2 regions of the Ensifer sp. Root31 genome follow, and region 2 is predicted to be linked to the other one. Evidence: predicted binding sites of a transcription regulator. Region 2 holds the regulator's gene; the other holds the start of a gene.
The links. The regulator PhoB, encoded in region 2, activates phosphate uptake and scavenging genes when phosphate is short. The targets are predictions, from matches to a motif close to TGTCATNNANCTGTCAT.
Positions count from the first base shown of each region.

Region 1: a site for PhoB is predicted at 1,562-1,578, ahead of ASD00_RS20990 (LTA synthase family protein). Genes of this name have one in related genera too.

Region 1 covers NZ_LMCO01000023.1:192,938-197,796, forward strand. The annotation lists gene ASD00_RS20985 (NAD+ synthase) at 1-1,343, opposite strand, end outside; gene ASD00_RS20990 (LTA synthase family protein) at 1,613-3,535, shown strand; gene ASD00_RS20995 (DUF1003 domain-containing protein) at 3,793-4,341, shown strand; gene ASD00_RS21000 (TadE/TadG family type IV pilus assembly protein) at 4,523-4,859, shown strand, end outside.
Region 2 covers NZ_LMCO01000001.1:136,321-141,179, reverse strand. The annotation lists gene pstC (phosphate ABC transporter permease subunit PstC) at 1-305, shown strand, start outside; gene pstA (phosphate ABC transporter permease PstA) at 302-1,624, shown strand; gene pstB (phosphate ABC transporter ATP-binding protein PstB) at 1,638-2,453, shown strand; gene phoU (phosphate signaling complex protein PhoU) at 2,510-3,220, shown strand; gene phoB (phosphate regulon transcriptional regulator PhoB) at 3,524-4,207, shown strand; gene ASD00_RS00655 (GcrA family cell cycle regulator) at 4,376-4,859, opposite strand, start outside.

The sequences.
Region 1 (4,859 bases), on a different contig from region 2:
ACGGTGGTGTTGCGCCAGCGCGAGATGCCATAGACCTCCATCTTGTAGAGGTCCTTGATCGGATTGAAGCCGCCGTTCATATCGCCATAGAGCGTGGCGTAGCCGACCGACATTTCCGACTTGTTGCCGGTGGTGACCACCATCGAGCCGAACTTGTTGGAGACGGCCATCAGGATCGTGCCGCGCGTGCGGCTCTGCAGGTTTTCCTCGGTGATGCCCGATTCCGTGCCCTCGAACATATCGGCCAGCGCGCCGAGAAATCCTTCGACCGGCTCTTCGATCGGCACGATATCGTAGCGGCAGCCGAGCGCTTCGGCGCAATCCTTGGCGTCCTTCAGCGAGTCCTTCGAGGTGTAGCGGTAAGGCAGCATGATCGTGCGTACCCGTTCCTCGCCGAGCGCATCAACGGCAAGTGCTGCGCAGATCGCCGAGTCGATGCCGCCGGACAGGCCGAGCACGACGTTCTTGAAACCGTTCTTGTTGACGTAGTCGCGGAAGCCGAGCATGCAGGCGCGATAGTCTGCCTCCTCCCGCTCCGGCAGGCGCGATTGCAGGCCGCCGGCACAGTGCCAGCCATTGTCGCCCTTTTTCCATTCGACGATCGACAGCGCCTCCTCGAACTGGCTCATCTGGAAGGCGAGCGACTTGTCCGTGTTGAAGGCGAAGCTCGCGCCGTCGAACACCAGTTCATCCTGACCGCCGAGCTGGTTGGCATAGATCATCGGCAGGCCGGTCTCTATCACCTGCTTGAGCACGACCTGATGGCGCACGTCCACCTTGCCGCGATGATAGGGCGAGCCGTTCGGTGACAGCAGGATTTCGGCGCCGCTTTCCGCCAGTGTCTCGCACACACCAAGATCGCCCCAGATGTCCTCGCAGATCGGGATACCAATGCGAATGCCGCGGAAATTGACCGGCCCTGGCATCTCGCCCTGGTCGAACACCCGCTTCTCGTCGAACTCGCCGTAATTCGGCAGATCGACCTTGTCGCGTACCGCAATGATCTTGCCGCCATCGAGCACGGCGACGGCATTGTGGCGCCCGGTCTTGGCCAGGCGCGGGAAGCCGATAATGACGCCCGGGCCGCCGTCGGCGGTCTCCTCGGCCAACTTTTCCACCGCCTGTAAACAGGCCTTGAGAAAAGCAGGCTTGAGAACCAGATCCTCCGGCGGATAGCCGGAAATGAAGAGCTCGGTGAGCAGCAGGAGGTCGGCGCCCTGGCGCGCCGCATCGGCGCGCGCCTCACGCGCTTTCGCCAGGTTTCCGGCGATATCGCCGACGGTCGGATTGAGCTGGGCGATTGCGATACGAAGCAGGGTGGGAGCGGCTTTGTGAGCGGTCATGAGCGGGCCTGTCGGTCTGTTCTCGAACGAATGCGTCTGACTTTCGCCCCGATCTTTAGCGCAATCCGCGCGAAAATGCCCACAGCCAATCGCCGCGAAGCGAAAAATTCCAAAAAATTCTGCGTTTCCGGTTTGTTATCGGCGCCGGCTCGCGCGTCCTCACGTCACGAAAACCTGTTTCCAAACACCCTGAACAAGTCATTCATCCCCTGTTCAAAATGACAGTCGTATGACAGCTACACGACACATTGATGAAATTGGAGAAGACGTTGGCCAATATCGATTCAGCCGTAGCGAGGAGATCACGAGTCTACGCTGGTAGACCCGGATTTGCCGCGCGGCACGCCAAGACGCTGACCTCCGCACGCAGTGCATTGTTCTCGCTGTCGATCGCGGCAGCCCTCGTTTTTGCAGTCGAGTTGATCGTGCGCCAGTCCATGGCCGACACGGTCGCCTACTTCCTCGATCCGACGCGCCCCGCATGGACCACCATCGGTGCATTCTTCCTGATCCTTCTCGCCATCGATGGCGTTTTCGGCCGCGAACACAAGTCCGCCGTGGTGCTCGCGCCGCTGGCGATCATACCGGCCATCATCTGCCAGCAGAAGCAGGTCTTTCTCTCCGACCCGCTCTATCCGACCGACTTCCTCTTTGGCCGCCAGATCCTCGAATTGATGCCTGTGCTTGTCAAGGATCGTCCGTGGACGGCCGTCGGCATCGTTGTCGGCCTCATCGCAGCCGTTACAACCATCGGCCTGTTGCTGCGTTACGCCTGGCGCAACTTCCCCAAGCTGACACGCCGCGAGCGCATCGCTCGCGCAGCTTTTGCGCTGCCGCTGCTCTTCGCCTTCTGGCACATCATGGATTACAACCAGTTCTCCTGGATCCGTGATCGCCTGAAGGTCATCCCGATCATGTGGGACCAGACCGAAAACTATCGTCACAACGGCTTTGCGCTGGCGTTTGCGATCAATCTGCCGATGGCCAACGTCAACGCGCCCGCCGGCTACATGGCCGATGCGATCGATCGCATCCCGGTCAAGCCGCTGCCGGCCGGCACCTCCCACCGCAGCAAGCCCGACGTCATCGTGCTGATGAGCGAATCCTTCTGGGATCCGACCCGTCTGCCGAACGTCAAGCTTTCGCCCGACCCGATGCCGACGATCCGCGAAATGCAATCTGGCAACGTGTTCTCGCCAGAGTTCGGCGGCATGACGGCCAATGTCGAATTCGAAGCGCTGACCGGCTTTTCGAATGCCTTCCTGCCCTATGGCAGCATTCCGTACCAACAGTACATCCGCAATCCGATCCCCTCGCTTGCCACCTTCTTCCGTGGCGAGGGTTACGTTTCGCGTGCCATCCATCCGTTCCAGAGCTGGTTCTGGAACCGCACCGCCGTCTACAAGGCCTTCGGCTTCGACACCTTCAAGTCGGAGGAGAATATGCCGCCGATGCAGAAGCGCGGCATTTTCGCCTCGGACGAATCCCTGACCAAGGAGATCATCCGCCAGGCGGACGCCATGGATGACCCCTTCTTCTTCTTCGCGGTAACGCTGCAGGGCCATGGCCCCTATGAGCCGAACCGCTATGCCAAGAATACCATCAAGGTCGAAGGCAACCTGCCGGAGAGCGATCGCCAGGTGCTTGAAACCTACGCCCAGGGCGTCAAGGAAGCCGACGAGAGCCTGAAGAAGCTGATGGACTGGGCCAAGCAACGTGACCGCGAAACCATCATCGTGCTCTTCGGCGACCACCTGCCGCCGTTGAACACGGTCTACACCAACACCGGTTTCATGAAGGGCGTGACCGCGGAGCGCAAGGGCTCGAAGGACCAGATGAAGGCGCAGCACGAAACTCCGCTCGTCGTCTGGTCGAACAAGACGGGTCCGAAGAAGAATGTCGGCACGATCAGCCCGGCCTTCCTTTCCTACCAGATCCTCAAGCAGTCCGGCTACGAGCATCCCTACTATACCGGCTTCCTCGGCAAGGTGCACGACCAGTACCGCGTCGTCGACCGCTACATGCTGATCCGCAAGAACGGCAAGGATGTCGCCGAATGGTCTCGTCAGCCGAAGGTCCCGGCCCTGCTGCGCGACTATCGCTTCCTCCAGCACGACATGATGTTCGGCAAGCGCTACTCGACCGACCGCTTCTTCAAGTCGCACGCGGATCTCTACGCCGCAGGCTTCTAAACCACACCCGCACACGTTCGTGCGACATCACTGGCCTCTGAACAGAGCCGGACGGTAAACCGCCCGGCTCTGTGCACTTTCTCATCTATCCCGTTGATTTCCTCGTCGAAGTGGTGCGCTTAAGCGCGTCGCGATCTTTCCGATTCGCTCACTGCGCTTTAGGCTCTTGTTTTTTGCCCGTGTCGTTATCGCAAATCCGCCGCACACTTTTGCGCGAAACGCTTTCGATATCGTCCGATCCATTTCCGGAGATAGCCATGCCGCATTTGAACGAACTCTCGCAGCACATCTTCGGCAAACCGATGGCCGAGCTCGGCGAAATCGAGCGCCGCATCCTGACCCGCGCCAAGGAACGACGCACCGTTGCAACCGACACCAATGCCGCGTTCAGCGCCGAGCTGTCCGTCGGCGACCGGCTCGCCGACGCCATTGCCAGGATTGGCGGCTCCTGGGGGTTCATTCTCAGCTTTTGCGGCTTTCTCGTCGTCTGGGTGATCATCAACACCGTCTTGCTGGTGACCGGGGCCTTCGATCCCTACCCCTTCATCTTCCTCAACCTGCTGCTTTCGATGCTGGCGGCGCTGCAGGCGCCGGTCATCATGATGTCCCAGAACCGGCAGGCCGAGCGCGATCGCTTCGCTGCGGCAAAGGACTATGAGGTCAATCTGAAGTCGGAAGTCGAGTTGATCGCCCTGCACCACAAGGTGGACGATGTGCTACTGCGCGAGATCGCCGAGCTGAGGACCGACATCGCCAATCTTAACCGCCAGCTTTCCCAGTATCGGCACATACCCGACAATGAATAGACACCGGACAAGCCACTAAAGCGCGCAAGAATCTGCAAGATTCCTAATTCAATCACAAATAATAGGCTATTTCTGACTATTGAAACAACCTATTAGCGTATCGAAAAATTAACACTTGGGGAGCACCGTCAAGGCGCAGGGACAGAGAAAAAGCAGTCACGGTTCGGTCGGAGTTGCTGATATGTCCAAAATAACGCGCCTGTTCGGCAGCCGCGATGGCGCTGCCGCAATTGAATTTGCAATCATCGCCCCTCTATTCTTTCTATGTGTGTTGACGTTGATCGCCTACGGCATCTACCTCAGCGCGGCCCACTCCATTCAGCAGATAGCCGCCGACGCAGCGCGCACCGCCATTGCCGGACTTTCCGAAGGCGAGCGAGAACGCCTTGCCACGGACTACATCCAGCGCACGACCATGGACCAAGCCTTCATCAAGCCGTCCCGTATGACGGTCACCGTCAAGGACGATGCTGGTAACGCCAACCAGTTTACCGTGAGGATCAAGTACGACGCCGGCG
Region 2 (4,859 bases):
TCATCCTTCCCGCAGCACTTCCGGGCATTGTCGGCGCTCTGCTTTTGACCGCCTCGCGTGCCGTCGGCGAGACGATGATCGTGGTGCTTGCCGCCGGTGTCGCGGCCCGCATGCAAATCAATCCTTTCGAGCCGATGACCACGGTGACGGTGAAGATCGTCAACCAGCTGACGGGTGACCTTGAGTTCACCTCGCCGCAGACGCTGGTTGCCTTCGCACTCGGCATCACGCTCTTCGTTATCACGCTCGGCCTCAACATTTACGCGCTCTACATCGTGCGCAAATATCGGGAACAGTACGAATGACCGACATCGCTTCCCCGGCCGTCCGGATCTCCGTCCGCCCCGCATCCGCCAAGCGTGATATCGGCATCAAGCGTCGCTACGCGGCCGAGCGTCGGTTCCGTGCCTATGGCATCAGCGCCATCAGTCTTGGCCTGTTCTTCCTCGCTCTGCTGCTGTGGACGGTGATCTCCAACGGCTACACCGCGTTCCAGCAGACGACGATCACGCTGCCGATCGAATTCACCGAAAAGGTCATCGATCCCAAGGGTGAGCGCGCGACCGACGGCAAGGTGCTGGTGGCGGCCAACTATCCGCTGCTGGTCCGCGATGCGCTGATCAAGCAGCTCGGCATCGATCCGAGCAATCGTCCGCTGGTCAAGCGGGCCACCGACATGGTGTCTGCAAGCTCCCGCACGCTGTTGCGCGACATCGTCGTCGCCGACCCGTCGGTTATCGGCAAGACCATACCGGTGACACTGCTCGCCGAAGCCAATGTCGACTCCGCCTTCAAGGGGCAGATCGACCTGAAGGTCGATGAGAGCAAGCGCAAGGTCAAGGACCAGCAGGTCACCTGGATGAACGAGCTTGCAAGCGCCGGCGTCCTGAAGAAGAGCTTCAACACCGGCATCTTCACCTTCGGTGCCTCGAGCCGTCCGGAAGCGGCAGGCGTCGGCGTTGCCGCCCTCGGTTCGCTGTTCATGATGCTGATCGTGCTCGTGCTGTCGCTGCCGATCGGCGTTGCCGCCTCGATCTATCTCGAAGAGTTTGCGCCGAAGAACCGGCTGACCGATCTCATCGAGGTCAACATCAACAATCTCGCCGCCGTTCCGTCGATCGTCTACGGTCTCTTGGGGTTGGCCGTATTCATCAACTTCGCCGGCATGCCGCGCTCGGCCGCCCTCGTCGGCGGCCTGGTGCTGACGCTGATGACCCTGCCGACGATCATCATCGCCACCCGTGCAGCGTTGAAGGCGGTCCCGCCGTCGATCCGCTCGGCAGCGCTCGGTCTCGGTGCGTCGAAGATGCAGACCATCTTCCACCACGTCCTGCCGCTGGCGATGCCGGGCATCCTGACCGGCACGATCATCGGTCTCGCCCATGCACTTGGCGAAACCGCGCCGCTGCTGTTGATCGGCATGGTCGCCTTCGTCGTCGATTATCCCGGCTCGCCGATGGAGCCGTCGACCGCGCTGCCGGTGCAGATCTACATGTGGGCCAACGAGGCGGAACGCGCCTTCGTCGAGCGCACATCCGGCGCGATCATCATTCTTCTCATCTTCCTCGTCGTCATGAACCTTGGCGCCATTCTGTTGCGACGTCGCTTTGAGCGCCGTTGGTAGTGAGGTAATTACTATGAACATCATGTCAGAAGCAGCAGTCGAAAAAGCCTTGGATCAGAAAATGAACACCGTGCCCTACAAGATGATCGGCAAGGATGTGTCGGTCTACTACGGCGAGAAGCGTGCGCTTTTCGACGTCAATCTCAATATCCGCGAGAACACGGTGACAGCGCTGATCGGCCCTTCGGGCTGCGGCAAGTCGACCTTCCTGCGCACGCTGAACCGCATGAACGACACCATCGAGAACTGCCGCGTCACCGGCAAGATCACGCTCGATGAAGACGACATCTACGACCCGACGATCGACGTCGTGGAACTGCGAGCCCGCGTCGGCATGGTGTTCCAGAAGCCGAACCCGTTCCCGAAGTCGATCTACGACAACGTCGCCTACGGCCCGCGCATCCACGGGCTTGCCCGCACCAAGTCTGAGTTCGACGAAGTCGTCGAGACCAGCCTGCAGAAGGCTGGTTTGTGGAACGAGGTGAAGGATCGCCTGCAGGAGCCGGGCACCGGTCTTTCGGGCGGCCAGCAGCAGCGTCTGTGCATCGCGCGCGCCGTTGCCGTCAGCCCTGAAGTGATCCTGATGGACGAGCCCTGTTCGGCGCTCGATCCGATCGCGACGGCCAAGGTCGAGGAACTGATCCACGAGCTGCGTACCAACTTCACGATCGTCATCGTCACCCACTCGATGCAGCAGGCGGCGCGTGTTTCGCAGCGCACTGCCATGTTCCACCTCGGCAATCTTGTCGAGGAGAACGACACCGACAAGATGTTCACCAATCCGGATGACCAGCGTACCCAGGACTACATCATGGGCCGGTTCGGTTGATGGCCGAAGCTCCTCTTCACCCCGTTTCCTGAACGCGCCCGCAAGGATCGAAGACTATGTCCATGCACATAATGTCCGCCTACGACGAAGAACTGAAATATCTCACGCGCCGCATCTCCGAGATGGGCGGGCTTGCCGAGCAGATGGTGGGCGAATCCGTTCGTGCGCTTGTCAATTCTGACCTCGCCTTGGCGCAGAAGGTGATCTCCGACGACACCATCCTCGATGAAGCCGAACGCCAGATCGGCGAAAAGGCAATCGTCACCATCGCCAAGCGCCAGCCCGTTGCTGCCGACCTGCGCGAGATCATGGGATCGATCCGCATCGCGTCCGATCTGGAGCGCGTCGGCGACCTCGGCAAGAACAACGCCAAGCGTGTCATCGCGGTTGCCGGCTCCGGCATCCCGCGCAAGCTGGCGCGCGGTCTCGAACACCTGGCAGAGCTTGCGCTGGTGCAGCTCAAGGAAGTCCTCGACGTCTACGCTTCCCGCTCGCCGGAGAAGGCCAACAGCATCCGCGAGCGCGACGAGGAGATCGACGCGATCTACACCTCGCTGTTCCGCGAGCTGCTCACCTACATGATGGAAGATCCGCGCAACATCACGCCCTGCACGCATCTTCTCTTCTGTGCCAAGAACATCGAGCGTATCGGCGACCACGCCACCAATATCGCCGAGACGATCTACTACATGGCGACGGGCGCGCAGCCGGAAGGCGAGCGTCCGAAGGACGACAATACGTCGACGCTGGGTGCCGTGAAGGACTAACGCATGTCGCGCAAAAGTGCGCAGCGGTTTTGCGATAACGACATGTGCAAAAACAAGAACTTAAAGCACAACAAGCGCATCTTAGAGATCGCGACGCGCTTTAAGACCCGGATACGTTCGAGTGCCTGCTTATGAACCTGCTCCGGTCGCAGCCCTGGTTGCGGCCCTGCTCTACTGCGTCTGAAGCTATACGTTTTCGCGCGTGCCTATGAAAACGCGCGGAGTGCTCCAGATTCTATATGTTCGAGCATCTCTTTGCGTTCGATCGAACGCGAGACGCTCTGGGTAAGGAGACGTTGCCTGATGTTGCCGAAAATCGCCGTTGTCGAAGACGAAGAGGCGCTGAGTGTCCTGCTGCGTTATAACCTCGAAGCCGAAGGGTTCGATGTTGATACGATCCTGCGCGGAGACGAGGCGGAGATCCGCCTACAGGAGCGCCTCCCGGATCTCCTGATCCTCGACTGGATGCTGCCGGGCGTTTCCGGCATCGAGCTTTGCCGCCGGCTGCGCCAACGTCCGGAAACCGAGCGCCTGCCGATCATCATGCTGACGGCGCGCGGCGAGGAGAGCGAGCGGGTTCGTGGCCTTGCCACCGGCGCCGACGATTATGTCGTCAAGCCGTTCTCGACCCCGGAGCTGATGGCCCGTGTCAAGGCGATGCTGCGGCGCGCCAAGCCCGAGGTCCTCTCGACGCTGCTTCGCTGCGGCGACATCGAGCTCGATCGCGAGACCCATCGCGTGCATCGCCGCACCCGCGAGGTCCGCCTTGGTCCGACGGAATTCCGCCTGCTCGAATTCCTGATGTCGTCGCCGGGCCGGGTGTTCTCGCGCTCGCAACTCCTTGATGGCGTCTGGGGCCACGATATCTATGTCGACGAGCGCACCGTCGACGTGCATGTCGGTCGCTTGCGCAAGGCACTGAATTTCTCGAGCATGCCTGATGTCATCCGCACCGTTCGCGGTGCCGGCTACTCGCTCGAAAGCTGAGCCAGCCGGCCACTGCAGCGCCGCGCATCTTAATGGACGCGCAAAGGTCGCTGTTGCATCTTGAATTGCGGCATGTTTCCTTGAAGCGAATACGAACCAGGGAAACATGCAGCAGCCAATAAAAAAGGGGCCGTGCGGCCCCTTTTCTGCATGTGGTTTTCGGTCGTCTCAGCGAGCGCGACGGCGCTCGGAGGTCGGCTGATAGGCAAGCCGCGCATGGAATGTGCAATAGGGCGAAGCTTCCGGGGAATCGTTGCCGCAGAAGTGGAATTCTTCCTTGAGCGGGTCGCCGATCGGCCATTTGCAGGTGCGCTCGGTCAACTGCGTCAGCTCCAGGCGGCGCGACATTGGCACGACCACATCCGTCTGGATGCGGAAATCCTGTTCGGCGACGAGATCGACTTCGACCTCTTCCTTGAGCACGGTCGCGCCGGCCGCACGGGTAACCGTCCGTGTCGTGACGCGCGAAGCGTAGTTCGGAGCGCGCGGCGCCGAAGTCGGGCGCTGCTTCGGCCGGGTCGCGGCGGTGGTTCCGCCAGCCTTGGCCCTGCCGGGCAGGCTCAGCCGGTGAACCTTGCCGATGACCGCATTGCGGCTGACGCCGCCGAGCTGTGCCGCGATCTGGCTCGCGCTCAGGCCCTCGGACCAAAGC